DNA from 2 places in the Intrasporangium calvum DSM 43043 genome. Region 2 is predicted to be linked to the other one. Evidence: predicted binding sites of a transcription regulator. Region 2 holds the regulator's gene; the other holds the start of a gene.
What was found. Region 2 encodes HrcA, which represses chaperone genes, less so after heat shock. Its sites were predicted from a motif close to TTNGCACTCGNNNNNNNCGAGTGCNAA; they were not measured.
Positions count from the first base shown of each region.

Region 1: a site for HrcA is predicted at 2,121-2,147, ahead of groL (chaperonin GroEL). Genes of this name have one in related genera too.

Region 1 covers NC_014830.1:3,178,779-3,186,940, forward strand. The annotation lists gene groL (chaperonin GroEL) at 258-1,886, opposite strand; gene INTCA_RS14450 (HIT family protein) at 2,203-2,640, opposite strand; gene INTCA_RS14455 (hypothetical protein) at 2,660-3,169, opposite strand; gene INTCA_RS14460 (MBL fold metallo-hydrolase) at 3,275-4,210, shown strand; gene INTCA_RS14465 (P1 family peptidase) at 4,217-5,296, opposite strand; gene INTCA_RS14470 (GNAT family N-acetyltransferase) at 5,293-5,757, opposite strand; gene INTCA_RS14475 (nucleoid-associated protein NapA) at 5,875-6,168, opposite strand; gene INTCA_RS14480 (pyridoxal phosphate-dependent decarboxylase family protein) at 6,338-7,699, opposite strand; gene INTCA_RS14485 (HAD family hydrolase) at 7,791-8,162, opposite strand, start outside.
Region 2 covers NC_014830.1:2,392,061-2,400,222, forward strand. The annotation lists gene INTCA_RS10855 (SigE family RNA polymerase sigma factor) at 1-93, shown strand, start outside; gene INTCA_RS18730 (Gmad2 immunoglobulin-like domain-containing protein) at 93-1,259, shown strand; gene INTCA_RS10865 (16S rRNA (uracil(1498)-N(3))-methyltransferase) at 1,494-2,237, opposite strand; gene dnaJ (molecular chaperone DnaJ) at 2,245-3,372, opposite strand; gene hrcA (heat-inducible transcriptional repressor HrcA) at 3,434-4,477, opposite strand; gene INTCA_RS10880 (DUF3097 domain-containing protein) at 4,620-5,510, shown strand; gene INTCA_RS10885 (aldehyde dehydrogenase family protein) at 5,602-7,026, opposite strand; gene hemW (radical SAM family heme chaperone HemW) at 7,082-8,162, opposite strand, start outside.

The DNA.
Region 1 (8,162 bases), 790 kb from region 2:
TGACGATCGACTACTGGGCGTCGCTCGTCATCTCGAACCCGCTCTCACGGGGCAGGCGCAGCACGAAGGAGGTCTCGGGCAGCGGCTCGAGGTCGAGCCGTCCTCCACGGCCGCGCCACGCGATCTCCCCGCCACCTCCACCGTTTGCTACGTCTTGTCCACAGGTTGCCGCGACCAGCAAGAGGGCGACAAGAAGCGAGTGCCGGACGCGCGACAGGTCGCGCGTCCGGCACTCGCCGGTGATGGTCAGGCCAGGCTCAGAAGCCCATGCCGCCCATGTCGCCCATGTCCGGGGCGCCCGCACCAGCGGACGCCTTCTCCGGCTTGTCGGCGATGACGGCCTCGGTCGTGAGGAACAGCGCCGCGATGGACGCCGCGTTCTGCAGCGCCGAGCGCGTCACCTTGACCGGGTCGATGATGCCGGCGGCCATCAGGTCGCCGTACTCGCCGGTCGCAGCGTTGAGGCCGTGACCGGGCTCGATGTTGCGGACCTTCTCGGCCACGACGCCACCCTCGAGACCGGCGTTGATCGCGATCTGCTTGAGCGGGGCCTCGGCGGCGACGCGGACGATGTTGGCGCCCGTCGCCTCGTCACCCTCGAGGTCGAGGGAGTCGACGGCCTTGGCGGCCTGGATGAGCGCCACGCCACCACCGGCGACGATGCCCTCCTCGACGGCGGCCTTGGCGTTGCGCACCGCGTCCTCGATGCGGTGCTTGCGCTCCTTGAGCTCGACCTCGGTCGCCGCGCCCGCCTTGATGACGGCGACGCCGCCGGCGAGCTTGGCGAGACGCTCCTGGAGCTTCTCGCGGTCGTAGTCGGAGTCCGACTTCTCGATCTCGGCCTTGATCTGGGCGATCCGGCCCTCGATCGCGGAACGGTCCTCGGCGTCCTCGACGATGGTCGTCTCGTCCTTCGTCACGACGACCTTGCGCGCCTTGCCGAGCAGGTCGAGGGTGGCGTTCTCGAGCTTGAGACCGACCTCCTCGGAGATGACCTGGCCGCCCGTGAGGATGGCGATGTCGGTGAGCATGGCCTTGCGGCGGTCACCGAAGCCCGGGGCCTTGACGGCCACGGACTTGAACGTGCCACGGATCTTGTTCACGACGAGCGTCGCAAGGGCCTCGCCCTCGACGTCCTCGGCGATGATGAGCAGCGGCTTGCCGGACTGCATGACCTTCTCGAGGAGCGGCAGCAGGTCCTTGACCGAGCCGATCTTGGAGTTCGCGACGAGGACGTAGGCGTCGTCGAGGACGGTCTCCATGCGCTCGGTGTCGGTCACGAAGTAGGCCGAGATGTAGCCCTTGTCGAAGCGCATCCCCTCGGTCATCTCCAGCTCGAGGCCCATGGTGTTGGAGTCCTCGACGGTGATGACGCCTTCCTTGCCGACCTTGTCCATCGCCTCGGCGATGAGCGCACCGATCTCCTCGTCCGCGGCCGAGATGGACGCGGTGGAGGCGATCTGCTCCTTGGTCGTGACCTCCGTGGCGGCGGCCAGGAGGGCCTCCGAGACGGCCTCGACGGCCTTCTCGATACCGCGCTTGAGGGCCATCGGGTTGGCGCCGGCGGCCACGTTGCGCAGGCCTTCCTTCACCATGGCCTGGGCGAGCACGGTCGCTGTCGTCGTGCCGTCACCGGCGACGTCGTCGGTCTTCTTGGCAACTTCCTTGACGAGCTCGGCGCCGATCTTCTCGTACGGGTCGTCGAGCTCGATCTCCTTGGCGATCGAAACGCCGTCGTTGGTGATGGTGGGCGCGCCCCACTTCTTCTCCAGGACGACGTTGCGGCCCTTCGGGCCCAGCGTGACGCGGACGGCGTCGGCAAGGATGTTCATGCCGCGCTCGAGGCCGCGACGCGCCTCTTCGTCAAACGCAATGATCTTGGCCATTCGGGTGGTTCCTCCCACACGAGTTGCTACGACTGGCGCGACGGGCGCTCCGGGTCTCCCTCGCTGGAGCTCGGTCGATCCTCACGCCCTGTGTCAGTCGATACGTTGGTTGGTGGCCCGCACGACGCCCGCGACGGACGAGGCCGGCGCCCTCAGCTCACGTCGCTGGGAGGACGGCCCCTCGTGGTGCGGCCCATTTCTGTCACTCCCCAGGGGAGAGTGCTAACGCCATTATTGGCACTCTCGGGGTGCGAGTGCAAACCTTGGGGACCCTTGGTTCACTCCACCTGACAGATCGGTGCCTGCCCAGGGGCGATCACGTCGAACCAGCCGTCGGGGCGCCATCAGGGAGGGCAGCGGCCAGCCGGGCGGCATACGCAGCTGCCTCGTCGTCGCTCGCATACGCCGTCCGCGGCCAGAAGAACCCGCGCAGCCCGTCGCCCTTCGTCCGCGGCACGACATGGACGTGCAGGTGCGGGACGGACTGGCTGACGACGTTGTTCATGGCGACGAACGTGCCCTGGGCGCCCAGCCCGTCCACGGCGGCCGCCGCGAGACGCTGCGCGGCCCGGGTCAGGCCGGCAGCGAGGCCGTCCGGCAGCTCGAGCAGGGTGGCGACGTGAGTCCTGGGCACGAGCAGGACGTGTCCCTTGAAGACGGGCCGACGGTCGAGGAAGCCGACGAAGTCAGCCTCGTCGAGGACGAGGTCGGCCGGGACGTCGCCGGTGACGATCGCGCAGAACGTGCAAGCCATGCCGCCAGCGTGCCACGGCTCAGAGACAGACCCCGAAGAGCTCCACCGCGCACTCCGTCGCGGCAGCGGAGGTCTCCGGCTTGGGCGGCTTGGTGGGCCGGTTGGTGTTGGGCGGCTTGTTCGGACCGGTCGACTTGGCCGTCGTGGTCGCCGGAGGCGAGGCGGTCGGGGTCGGGGTCGGGCTCGTCGCCGGCGAATCGGTCGGGGCGACCGTCGGCTCCGGCTCAGACGTCGGTGCGCCGCTCGACGTGGCGGACGTGCCGGCGCTCGTGGTGGTCGTCGCGGCCGGTGTGGAGCCGCCCGGACCCGCCACGGTCCGCCAGTCGTCGGTCAGGGGCGCCTGCGTCCACTCGGAGCCGACCGTCGTCGGGATCAGGCCGGAGGACAGCGGCTGGTCGCGCCACTGGCTGTCGTCGGGCCACCACAGGGCCAGCCCCCCGAGCAGCGCGACGACCGCCGAACCGGCCGCGACGACCGCGTGGCGGCGCCGTCGGACGGCTCGCTCCCGGGCTCTCATCTGGGCACGCATGACACAACAAGGTAGACGAAACGGGCACCTGGTGCGCATTTGCCGCGGTCCCGATACGGTGACGGGCACCGGACATTGGGGTGACGACGCGAGGAGGTCGCGGTGATGGGCTCGGGGTTCCGCGAGGTCGCAGACCGGGTGTTCGTCGCGCGTTATCCACAGTGGGATGTCAACGTCGGGCTCATCCTGGGGCGTGACGGCGCGGTCGTCGTCGACACGAGAGCGAGCCTGCTCCAGGGCTTCGGGGTCCTCGACGACATCCGCCGCCTCGGCTCCGACATCGAGGTGCGCCACGTCGTCAACACCCACGTGCACTTCGACCACACGTTCGGCAACGGGGCCTTCACGGCGGCCACGGTGCACGCCCACGCCAACGTCGCCCGGTCGGTCGAGGGCGACGCGGCGCGCATCAAGAACCTGTTCCGCGCCGACCCCGGCGACCACCCCCAGGCCGGCTACACCTCCCGCGACGTCGTCGAGGTGTGCGCGACGGCCGTTCGGCCCCCCGACCGGACGTTCGAGCACAGCGCCACCATCGACCTCGGCGACCGGGCCGTGACGATGAGCTGGGCCGGCCGCGGCCACACCGACGGAGACATCAGCGTCCACGTCGACGACGCCGGCGCGATGTTCCTCGGCGACCTCGTCGAGGAGTCGGCACCCCCGGCCTTCGGCGCCGACTCGTGGCCGCTCGAGTGGGCCGACACGCTGGGCGAGCACCTCGGGTGGCTGGACCTCAGCAGCGTCGTCGTGCCGGGCCACGGGACTCCGGTCGACACCGAGTTCGTCCGCCGACAGCGCGACGACGTCGCCATGGTCGGTCGGGTCATCCGCGAGCGACACGACGAGGGCTGGTCGCTCGACGCGGCCCTCGCCGAGCCGGACCCGCGGCTGCCCTACGCCCTGGACCGGCTCGAGGCCGCGTTCAGCCGCGGGTGGGAGCAGGCCGTTGTCGACGGCGCGGACGGTCCCGCAGGTGCGGCCGGCGCTCCGAACCCCCTGCCCACCGGACCCCTGCCCACCGGACCCATGCCGGCCTGACCCGAGTCAGCCCAGCGCCGGGGAGAGCGCCGAGGGAAACGCCTCGGACCAACTGCGGATCGTGAGTCCACCGTCCCCAGCCCGGTCCACGGAGGTCGCGGCCAGCAGGGCGTGCACGATCGCGCGGGCCACGCAGTCGGCGCCCGCCTCCATCAGGACGAGCAGGTCGATCGGCTCGAGCGGCCCCCGCTCCCCCGTCGCCATCGCGAAGAGCGTGTCGCCGTCGAACAGCGTGTGGACCGGCTTGACCGCGCGCGCCAGACCGTCGTGCCCGACGCCCGCCAGCTTCTGGCACTGGGCCTTGGTCAGGGCAGCATCCGTGGCGATGACGCCGATCGTCGTCGCCATCGCGGGCATCCCGGCAGCGCGGTCCGGCAGCGACTCGGCCCGCGCGCGAGCCTCGGCCAGCTCCTCCGCACTGCCCACCCCGACGTGGTCGAACTCGTCCGCGAGACCGAGCCCAGCGGCATACGGCCTGCCGGTGGTGGGGTCGACGGCGGAGCCGACGGCGTTGAGCGCGACGACGGCGCCGACCGTCACCCCAGACGGCAGGACCACGCTCGCGGTGCCGACCCCACCCTTGAGCCCTCCGACGCGGGCGCCGGTGCCCGCCCCGACGCAGCCCTGGGCGACCGACGTGACGGCTGCCGCATAGGCCGCGCGCCCGTCCGCGGCCCGCGGGTGGTGGCGCCACGCGCCGCCCCGACCCAGGTCGAAGAGGATCGCAGCCGGCACGATCGGCACGACCTGTCCCGGCTCGCGCATCGGCCAGCCCCGCCCGTCGTCGAAGAGCCCCTCCACGACGCCGTCCACGGCCGCCAGTCCGGGGGCGCTGCCCCCTCCCAGCACGATGGCATCGACCCGGTCCACGAGGTTGCGGGGGTCGAGCAGGTCCGTCTCGCGGGTGCCGGGTCCGCCGCCGCGCACGTCGACGCCGGCTGCGGCCCCTCCCGGCGGGGCGACGACGACGGTGACCCCGGTGAGCCACCCTGGTTCGTCGCGGGTGCAGTGCCCGACGAGGACCCCGGCCACGTCCGTGATCGAGTTGGTGGGTCCCGGTCGACCGCCGGTCACGTCCGCGGTCACTCCGGGTCCCTCAGGTCGAACTCCATGAGCCGGCCCGGCGAGGCGAAGCCCAGCCGCTCGTAGAACTGCTGCTCCTTCTCATCCGGGGCGTTGACCCGGATCCACTTCACGTCCGTGCTGCGGGACCACTCGATCATCGTCTCGGTGAGGGCCCGCGCGACCCCGAGGTCGCGACACTCGGGGATGACGTACAGACCACCGACGTGCAGCCAGCTGACGTCCTTGCGCCCCGGCCACGGCAGCGCCCGGATCCGGCGCGTCTCGAGGATGCCCGCGTGCTCGCGTCGGGCCTCGGCGATCCACGTCGGCCGGTCTGGTCGCTCGGCCAGCCACGCGTCGACGAACCGGTCGAGGTACCCGGGCTCGGACGGCAGCCCCAGCTCGCGCGCGAACTGCAGGTGCAGCGCCGCCACGATGAAGGCGTCATCGGCTGCCGCACGGCGAACCACGACGTCGGCCATGGCTGAAGTGAACCACGCCGCCCATCGAAAGAGCAGTTCGTCCCGCAGCGGCGAGTCGAGCGTTGCCACCCACCGACGGGGACGAACTGCTCTCTCGATGCGAGGTGGTGGGAGCCGTCAGGCGTTGAAGCCGAGGCGACGGCTCGTGCGGGCCCGCTGCCGGCTCGCTCGCATCCGGCGCAGCCGCTTGATCAGCATGGGATCGGCGTCGAGGGCGGCGGGCTGGTCGAGCAGGGCGTTGAGCACCTGGTAGTACCGCGTGGAGCTCATGTCGAACAGCTCCTTGATGGCCTGCTCCTTGGAGCCGGCGTACTTCCACCACTGTCGCTCGAAGGCCAGGATCTCGAGGTCCCGGTCACTGAGCTCGCTCTCGGAGTGGTGCGTCTGCTCCGTGGCGTGTTCTGTGCTCATGGTCCCTAGTCTTTGGGTCGCGCCGACTGTCGGCTGGTCCTGCGAAACGGTAGCGACTCCCGGTCAGGCACTTCCAGTCGGGAAGCTGTCCATCCCGTGAACGCGATCGCGTTGGCTCCACTACCCACCTTAGTCGGTGAATCACACGAGTGTCATTTACTCGCGGCCGTCACCCCATCGTGTCGAGGATCGCAGTGACGTCCTCCTTCGTCGTGTGTGGGTTGACCACGGCGAACCGCGTCAACGTCTCCCCGCGGAAGGTCGTCGGCACGACGAAGGCGAACTCAGCCGCGAGCATCCGGTCGGTCCACGCCTGGTAGTCCGCGGGCCCCCAGCCGAGCCGGCGGAACACGACGACGGACAGGTCCGGCTCCCGGACGAGCTCGAGGTGGGGTCGCTGCCCGATCTCCCGCGCGGCATGCCGCACGACGTCGAGGGTCCCCTCGATGGCCTCGACGTAGGCGTCGGTCCCGTGCACCGCGAGCGAGTACCAGAGCGGTAGCCCCCGGGCGCGGCGGGTGAGCCCGATCGAGTAGTCGGTGGGGTTCCACTCGGGGGCCTGGGTGAGCACGTCGAGGTAGCCGGCCTCCTGCGTGTGGGCGAGGCGGGCCAGCTCCGGCTTCCGGTAGAGCAGGGCACAGCAGTCGAACGGCGCGAAGAGCCACTTGTGCGGGTCGAGGATGAACGAGTCGGCCCGCTCGATCCCGTTGAACAGGTGGCGCACCGAGGGTGCCGCCAGACCCGCTCCCCCGTAGGCGCCGTCGACGTGCAGCCACAGCCCGAACTCCTCGCACACGTCGGCGACGGACTCGAGGTCGTCGACGACACCGAAGTTCGTCGTGCCGCTCGTCGCCACGACGGCGAAGAACGTCTCGGGCCCGTGCTCCTCGAGCGTGCGCCGCAGCTCGGGCCCGGTCATCCGCAGCTTCTCGTCGACGTGGACGCCGCAGACCTCGGCGTCCATGACGGCGGCCATGGAGACGACGGACGAGTGGGCGTTGTCGGTCGCGGCGATCCGCCACGGGCGGGCGCCGGTGCCCGCCTCCGCGGCGCGGTTGCGGGCCGTGTGGCGGGCGACGACGAGGGCGGACAGGTTGCCGACCGTCCCTCCCGGGACGAAGACCCCACCGGCCTCCTCGGGCAGACCGGCGAGGTCCGCGATCCACCGGAGGGCCTGGTTCTCCGCGTAGACGGCGCCGGCCCCCTCGAGCCAGGAGCCGCCGTAGACGGAGGAGGCGCCGACGACGACGTCGAACGCGGCCGCCTCCCGGGTCGGTGCACACGGGATGAAGGACAGGTACCTCGGGTGGTCGGTGGAGAGGCACGCCGGGGCCAGGGTGTGCTGGAACAGCTCCATGGCGCGGGTCGCTCCGAGGCCCGCCGCCGTGATCGTCTGGCCCGCCGCGCTGCGGAGGTAGTCCTCCGTCTGCGGCCCGTCGAGCGGGATCGGGTCCATCAGGAGGCGTTCCCGCGCGTAGCGCAGGACCTGCTCCACCGCGATGTGGTCGGGGTCCTTGTCGAAGCTGTGCACGGACGCACTCTAGGGCCCCACCGCACCCCTGCCGTATGCCGCTGGGCTCGCTCCCGGACAGGCGCTCGCCCAGGCGGAGGTCAGGCGGAGGTCAGGCGGAGGTCAGGAGGAGGTCACGCAGCTCGGCGGTCGTCGTGGCGACGCCGTCGGGTCGGACCTTGTCGAGGTTGGCCCGCACGCCGGCGCCCCAGGTCACCGCGATGGTCGCCATCCCGGCGGCCTTGCCGGCCAGCACGTCGACGACGGCGTCGCCCACGTACGCGGCCTTGGACGGGTCGGACTGGCCGAGCCGCTCGAGGGCGAGCAGGAGCGGGGCCGGCTCGGGCTTGTGGATCTCGGTGTCCTCCAGCGCGACGAGGGCGCCGACGTGCGGGGAGAGGCCCAGCAGGTCCATCGCCTGCTGCGCGGACTCGCGGCGCTTCGACGTCGCCACGGCGACCTTGGCCCCTGCCTCGCCCAGGGC
Region 2 (8,162 bases):
GCCCACGCGCACCGCGGCCTGGCCCGACTGCGGGCCGACCTGTCCCCCGCCAGCCCGAGCACGGGCCTCGATGTCCCCGATGTGGAGCAGTGATGAACCCCGACGACAACCGCCCGCCCCTTCGTCCCGACGACCCGACCGTCGAGATCGGCTCCGGTCTGCACGAGGTCGAGACGCACCTGCGAGCCGTCCTGGTCGAGGACGCGGAGTCGATCCGGCCCGGCGAGCGGCTGTCCGCGATCCTCGCTGAGGCCCACGCTGCCCCCGTGACCGGCTCGGGCACTCCTCGGCGATGGCTCGTCCTCGCGGCGGCCGCAGCGGTCGCCCTCGTCGCAGGGGGGACCTTCTGGCTCGTGGGACGGCCCACCGTCCTCGTGCCCGGGCCGGCCGGGACGACCGTCGCGACCCAGGGCTCGCCCCGACCTTCGACGCCCGCTCCTTCGGCCGGCTCCGGAACCGGCGCGTCCACGAGCGCGGCCACCGCACCGGCGACGGGTGCGTCGTCGACTGCACCCTCGGGGACGATCACGGGGGTCCCGGTCTACTGGATCGGCGAGACCGGCGGGGCGCCCCGGTTGTTCCGGGAGTTCCGCACCGTGCCGGACGAGGGGGGTCCGATCCTCTCCGCGCTCTACGCGATGACCCGTGAGCAGCCGCTCGACCCGGACTACTTCACGCCGTGGGCACCCTCGTCCAGGATCACCGTCGACCTGGAAGGGTCGGCGCTCGTCGTCGACCTGGACGGTGACACGGTCTCGGCGACCACGGTCAGCAGCCAGGTCGCGGAGCGTGCCGTTCAGCAGCTCGTCTACACGGCGACGGCCGCGGCCTCCATCGCGAGGACTCCTGTCTCCACCGTGACCGTCCTCGTCGAGGGCCAGCCCGCTGACCTCTGGGGTGTCGTTCGGGTCGGCCGGCCGATGGCGCGAGCAGCGCAGGTCGACGTCCAGTCCCACGTCTGGGTCCTGGCGCCGACGGAAGGCGAGGAGGTCGGAAGCGGCCGGGTGACCTTCACGGGCTACGGCACGTCCTTCGAGGCGAACTTCCTCTGGCAGGTCACGACGCGGGCTGGTGCCGTGGTCGCCGAGGGCAACGCCATGGGCGGCACGGGCACGGGCACGGGGGGCTTCGGGGAGTTCGAGTTCCAGCGGACCCTGCCTCCCGGCGACTACGTCATCACCCTGTCGACGGACGACCCGTCGGGCGGAGCCGAGGGCGGCGGAGCACAGGTCGACACGAAGTCCTTCACCGTCCGCTGACGCCCAACCCACCCCGCCTCCCTCCGACCCTCCGACCCTCCGACCCTCCGACCCTCCGACCCTCCGACCCTCCGACCCTCCGACCCTCCGACCCTCCGACCCTCCGACGCCCTCACCCCCCAGCAACACACCCGCTTACCGAATGCGGGTGCCGTCTGGAGGCGACGCCCGCAGTCGGTAAGCGGGTGTGTTGCGGAGGGGACCCGGGGTGAGCGCGAGCGGGCCAGCCGGGGGTCAGCGCCAGCGCGAGGCCGCGTTGAGGACGGCCAGCGCGGCGGGGCCGGCTGTGGACGAGCGGAGGGTCGTCGGCCCGAGCCGAACGGGCCGGGCTCCCGCGGCGACGAGGGCCTCGAGCTCGCGCCCGGAGATCCCCCCCTCGGGGCCGACGACGACGAGCACGTCTCCGGACTCGGCCACGGCCACCGCCGCCAGTGGCTCGGTCGCCTCCTCGTGCAGCACGAGCGTGAGAGCCGCGCCGCGGACCCGGTCGATGAGCGCGGCCAGGTCCACCGGGGAGGAGGTCAGCGGAATCCGGGCCCGGCGGGACTGCTTCGCGGCACGTGTCACGACGGTCATCCACTTGGCCAGCGACTTGGCAGCGCGCTCGCCCCGCCAGACGACGATCGAGCGCTCGGCGGCCCAGGGCACGACCTCGTCGACGCCCAGCTCGGTGGCGGCCTCGATCGCCTGCTCGTCCCGGTCGCCCTTGGCGAGCGCCTGGACGAGGACGAAGCGGGTCGCCGGCTCCGCCTCGTCGACGACCTCGAGGACACGGCCGCGCACCGACGTCCGGTCGACGGTCTCCGCTTCGGCGAGCGCCCGTCGCCCGACGCCGTCCGCGACGTAGTAGCGCTCCCCCGGCCGCAGCCGAACCACGGTGGCGGCGTGCCGGCCCTCGTCCCCGTCGAGGACGATGACGGAGCCGGGGCGGGCTCCGGCGAGCTCGGCGGCCGAGCCGAGGAAGAGCTGGTGGGTCACCCGGTGCTCACTTCTCCTTGAAGGCGTCCCGGATCTTGCCGAAGAGCCCCTTGTTGGGGGTGAGCCGCCCCTCGGGCCGCTCCTCACCCCGGAGGGCAGCGAACTGCCGGAGCAGGTCCTCCTGCTCGTCGGTGAGCCGGGTCGGCGTGACGACGGTCGCGTGGACGAGCAGGTCGCCCCGACCGCCGTGCCGCAGGTGCGTGACGCCGAGTCCGCGGAGCGTGAAGACGTCGCCGCTCTGCGTGCCGGGCTTGACCTCGAGGTCCTGCATCCCGTCGAAGGTCGAGAGCTTCAGCGTCGTGCCGAGGGCCGCGGCCGCCATCGGCAGCTCGATCGTGCAGTGGAGGTCGTCCCCCCGGCGGGTGTAGGTCTCGTGGTTGGCGACGCGGATCTCGACGTAGAGATCGCCCTTGGGTCCGTTGCCGGGCCCGACCTCGCCCTCGCCGGTCAGCTGGATCCGGGTGCCCGTGTCGACGCCGGCGGGGATCTTCAGCTTGAGCGTGCGCCGCGTGCGGACCCGGCCGTCGCCGGAGCAGTCGTGGCACGGGTCGGTCAGCGTCGAGCCGTAGCCCTGGCAGTTGACGCACGGCCGGGACGTCATGACCTGGCCGAGGAAGCTGCGCTGGACCTGCTGGACCTCGCCGCGGCCCTGGCAGATCGGGCAGGTCTGGCGGCCGGTGCCCGGCTCTGCCCCGTCCCCACCGCATCGGGAGCACCCGACCGCGGTGTCGAGGTTGAGCTCCTCCTCGGAGCCGAACACCGCCTTGGCGAGGTCGATGTCGAGCCGCAGCAGCGCGTCCTGACCGCGCTGGACACGCGGACGAGGGCCTCGGGTGCCTGCGGTCGCACCGGCACCGAAGAACGCGTCCATAACGTCGCTGAACGAGAAGCCGGGACCGGCGCCGAAGCCGCCGCCCGCCGTGGCGAACGGGTCGGCGCCCAGGTCGAAGGACCGGCGCTTGTGCGGGTCGGAGAGGACGTCGTAGGCCTGCGAGACGCGCTTGAACTCCTCCTCGGCCTCGGGCCCCGGGTTGACGTCCGGGTGCAGCTTGCGGGCGAGTCGACGGTAGGCCTTCTTGATCTCCTCCTGACTTGCGTCACGGGAGACACCGAGGACGGCGTAGTAGTCGTTCAAGCGGGTGGTTCCTGTCATCTTCGTCTGGTGTCAGGTCGGGGTTGCTGGGTGCAACGTCTGGTCAGCCGTTGTTGTTCTCGTCGAGGATCTGGGACACGTAGCGGGCGACGGCGCGGACCGAGGCCATCGTCGTCGGGTAGTCCATCCGGGTGGGCCCGAGCACGCCCAGACTGGCGACTCGCTCCAAGCCACTGCCGTACCCCACCGAGACGAGCGAGGTGGTCTGGAGCCCGGACACGGGATTCTCCGAGCCGATCCGGACCGAGATCGCATCGGGATCCTCACCGAGCTGGCCGAGAAGGCGGAGCAGGACGACGTGTTCCTCGAGCGCCTCGAGGATGGGTGCCACCGACGTCGCGAAGTCACCCCCGGACCGAGCCAGGTTGGCCTGCCCGGCGAGCACGACTCGTTCCTCGCGCTCCTCGACGAGGGCGTCGGACAGGGCGGACACGATCGCCTCGACGACGGGCCGTTCCTCCCCCGGCGCCTGCTCGACGAGGCGGCGCAGCTCGGTCGCGGCGGCGGTGAAGGGAACCCCCGCCGACACCTCGTTCAGTGACGCGCGCACCCGGGCGACCAGCTCCTCACCGTCGGTCCCGGCCGGCAGGCTGCGGGTCTCGACGACGCGCTGCTCCACGCGGCCCGTGTTGACGATGAGGATGACCATGAGGTGCGCGGCCCCGACGGGCACCAGCTCGATGTGGCGCACCGTCGAGCGAGTCAACGACGGGTACTGCATGACGGCGACCTGCCGCGTCAGGCCGGCGAGCAGCCGAACGGTCCGGTCCACGACGTCGTCGAGGTCGACGGCGCCCTGGAGGAACTGGCTGATCGCTCGCCGCTCACCGGCGCTGAGCGGCTTGAGCTGGCTGAGCCGGTCGACGAAGACCCGGTAGCCCGCATCGGTCGGCACCCGACCCGCGGACGTGTGCGGTGCATGGATCAGGCCCTCCTCCTCGAGCTGGGCCATGTCGTTGCGGACCGTCGCGGCGCTCACCCCGAGGTGGTGCCGGTCGACGAGGGCCTTGCTGCCGACGGGCTCGGAGGTCTGGACGTAGTCCTGCACGATGGCCCGCAGCACCATGAGCTTGCGGTCCTCGCTCATCGCCCACCTCCTCTGGCACTCTCGTCGGACGAGTGCCAAGTCTACGTCGTCGCCTCCACCGCCGCGAACGGCGGAGGAGACGGTGCCCAGCCGGCTCCCGCGTGGCGCTCCGTCCGGGAGCGAGCCCAGCGGCATACGCTCCATGATCGTGTCCCCCCACGATCGTTACGGCTCCGACGTCCTCTCCGGTGACTGGCGCGCACCCCGAAGGGGGCGTTCGGTCGACCTCCCCGCCGAGACCGGAACCGTGGTCGAGGAGGTCGAGACCGGTTGGGTCGGGGCCGTGGTCCGCGTCGAGAAGGCCGGGGGGATGCACGTGGTGCACCTCGAGGACCGGCGCGGGCGCGTGAAGGCCTTCCCCCTGGGTCCCGGGTTCCTCGTCGACGGCCGCCCCGTCACGCTGACCAAGCCGGTGGCCGCCGCCGCCGCTGCGCTGGCTGAGGCGCGCCAGGCGTCGGCCCGCACGGCGAGCGGGTCCGTGGCGGTCCACGACGCGGTGGCCCGGGTGGCACGTGGTTCCCGGATCTACGTCGAGGGGCGACACGACGCCGAGCTCGTCGAGAAGGTGTGGGGCGACGACCTGCGCATCGAGGGTGTGGTCGTCGAGATGATGGACGGAGTCGACGACCTGGCCGCCATCATCGCCGACTTCCAGCCCGGGCCGGGCCGCCGACTGGGCGTCCTCGTCGACCACCTCGTGCCCGGCACGAAGGAGGCCCGGATCGTCGAGCAGGCCCGCGCCCTGCCCGGCCTGGCGCAGCACGTCAAGGTGCTCGGCCATCCCTACGTCGACGTCTGGCAGTCGGTCCGCCCGGCACGCCTGGGCTGGGACCGCTGGCCGGTCATCCCCCGCGGCACGTCCTGGAAGCACGGGATCTGCGCGGCCCTCGGCTGGCCCCACGAGACCCAGACCGACATCGCGCACGCGTGGAAGCGGATCCTCGGCACCGTGCGCACCTATGCGGACCTCGAGCCGACCCTGCTGGCCAGCGTCGAGGAGCTCATCGACTTCGTCACCGAGCCCGCCGCCTGAGCTCTGGCCCCGTCGAGCACCCGCGGGTGCCGCGTCGCTCACGCACTGACCCGTCCGGCAGGTCAGTGCGGCAGCCGGCGGCAGGCCCCTCTCAGGGACGCGGCCGCGCGATGAACCGCCGCACGAGCCGGTCCTGGACGGACGAGAACGGCGGGTAGATCGCGGCGAGCAGGTCCGGCTTGGCGGGCACGTCGACGACGGCCTTGGCATGGCTGAAGATGGCCACGGACTCCTCGCCGTGGTACTTGCCCATGCCGCTCTCGCCGACCCCACCGAACGGCAGCCTCGGAGCGCCCATGTGCACCAGGGGCGCGTTGAAGATCAGGCCGCCCGACGACGTGTCCCGGATGAAGCGGCGCTTCGTCTCGCCGTTGCTCGTGAAGACGTAGAGCGCCAGCGGCTTGTCTCGTGCCGTGACGAACTGGACCGCCTCGTCGACGCCGCCCACCTCGACCAGGGGGAGGATCGGGCCGAAGATCTCCTCCTGCATGGAAAGGTGGTCACCGTCGACGCCGTCGAGGACGGTCGGCTCGATGTACCGGTTGTCGGCATCGACGGCGCCCCCGCGAACGACGTGCCCCTCGGTGATGAGCGCGGCGAGACGGCCGAAGTGTCGAGCGTTGACGATCCGACCGTATCCCTCCGACCGGGAAGCGTCCTCGCCGTAGAAGTCGCGGATCGCCCGGTCGATCAGGGGCCTCAGGGCGTCCAGCACGGGCCGGGTGGCGATGACGAAGTCCGGCGCCACGCAGGTCTGCCCGGCGTTGGTGAACTTCCCCCAGACGATACGGCGGGCCGCCGTCTCCAAGTCCGCACCCTCGTCGACGAACGCCGGTGACTTGCCGCCGAGCTCCAGTGTCACCGGGGTCAGGTGGCGGGCCGCCGCCTCGAGGACGACCCGGCCGACGGCACCGTTGCCGGTGAAGAAGATGTGGTCCCAGCGCTCGGCCAGCAGCTCCGTCGTCTCGGGGACGCCCCCCTCGACGACGCGGACAGCGGAGGCATCCAGGTACTGCGGCAGCAGGCGGGCCAGCACGGCCGAGGTCGCCGGTGCGAGCTCGCTCGGCTTGAGGACCACGGCGTTGCCGGCAGCGAGCGCGCCGGCGAGGGGCGCGAGCGAGAGCTGGACCGGGTAGTTCCACGGGCTGATGACCAGCACGACACCGAGCGGCTCGCGGACGACCTTGGCCCGCGCGGGCCGCATCCACAACGGAATCGAGGTGGCGCGGGGGCGGAGCCACGACTTGAGGTTGCGCAGGATGTGGGTGATCTCGTTCGACGTGAAGCCGAGCTCGGTGATCCACGACTCCGTGCCGTGCTTGCCCAGGTCGGTCGCGAGCGCGTCGGCCAGTGCGGTCTCCTGCTCCGTCAGCATCCTCCGCAGCCCAGTCAGCTGAGCAGTTCGCCAGGCCAGGGGCTTGGTCACGCCGGCGGCGAAGACGCTGCGCAGCTCGTCGACGAGGCTGGCCGCCTCCAGCGTCGTGGCGCCCTCGGCCCCATCCGTCGTCGGCCTCATCGTCTGGGTCACTCTCGCTCCTCGCCTCGGCTGGTCAGGCTCACGCCACCTGGGCTCACCACGCGATCAGCCGGTGCACGACCGTGTCGGCGAGCAGTCGGCCCCTCCTGGTCAGCACGACCCGACCATCACCCACCGCCGCAGGCCCGTCGACGAGCCCGTCCGCGATGAGTCCGGCCACGGCCGCACGCCCTGATCCTCGCAGAACATCGAGGGGCAGACCGTCCACGATCCGTGTGCCGAGCAGCACAGTCTCGTCGTAGCGCTGGTCACCGCTGAGGATCTCGCGCGCCAGGGCGGGCGACCCTCCCGCGACCAGCCGGGCGGCATACGCGGCCGGGTGCTTCGCGTTCCACCAGCGCACCCCGCCCACGTGGCTGTGAGCGCCGGGGCCGACGCCCCACCAGTTCGCGCCGGACCAGTAGGCGAGGTTGTGCCGGCACCGGGCGCCGTCGGAGCGGGCCCAGTTGCTCACCTCGTACCACTGGTAGCCGGCCCTGGTCAGCAGCTCGTCGGCCAGCTCGTACTTGTCGGCCTCGTCGTCGTCCTCCGGCATGGGCACCTGCCCCCGCCGCACCTGACCCGCCAGCTTGGTGCCGTCCTCGACGACCAGCGCGTACGCGGAGACGTGGTCCGGCCCCATCGCGACCGCGGCCTCGAGGCTCCGCCGCCAGTCAGCCAGGGACTCGCCCGGCGTCCCGTAGATCAGGTCGAGGCTCACCTGCATTCCCACGGCACGGACGGCTTCGACGGCCCGAGCGACGTTGTCGGGGTCGTGGGTCCTCTCGAGCGTCGCCAGGACGTGCGGAACGGCCGACTGCATGCCGAGGGACACCCTGGTGAAGCCGCCGACCGCGAGCTCGGCCAGTGACTCCGGCGTCACCGAGTCGGGGTTGGCCTCCGTCGTGACCTCCGCCCCGGGCGTGAGGCCGAAGCGCTCCCGTATGCCGCTGAGCACCCTCACGAGGTCGGCTGACCTCAACATCGTCGGCGTCCCGCCACCGACGAACACCGTCGACACCGGGAGCGCCGCGTCCCCCAGGACGCGGCGGGCCAGGTCCAGCTCGGCCAGGGCCGCGTCGGCGTAGGTGTCGAGGCCGATGGCAGCTGCGGAGCCGTCACGGGGGCCGAGCTCG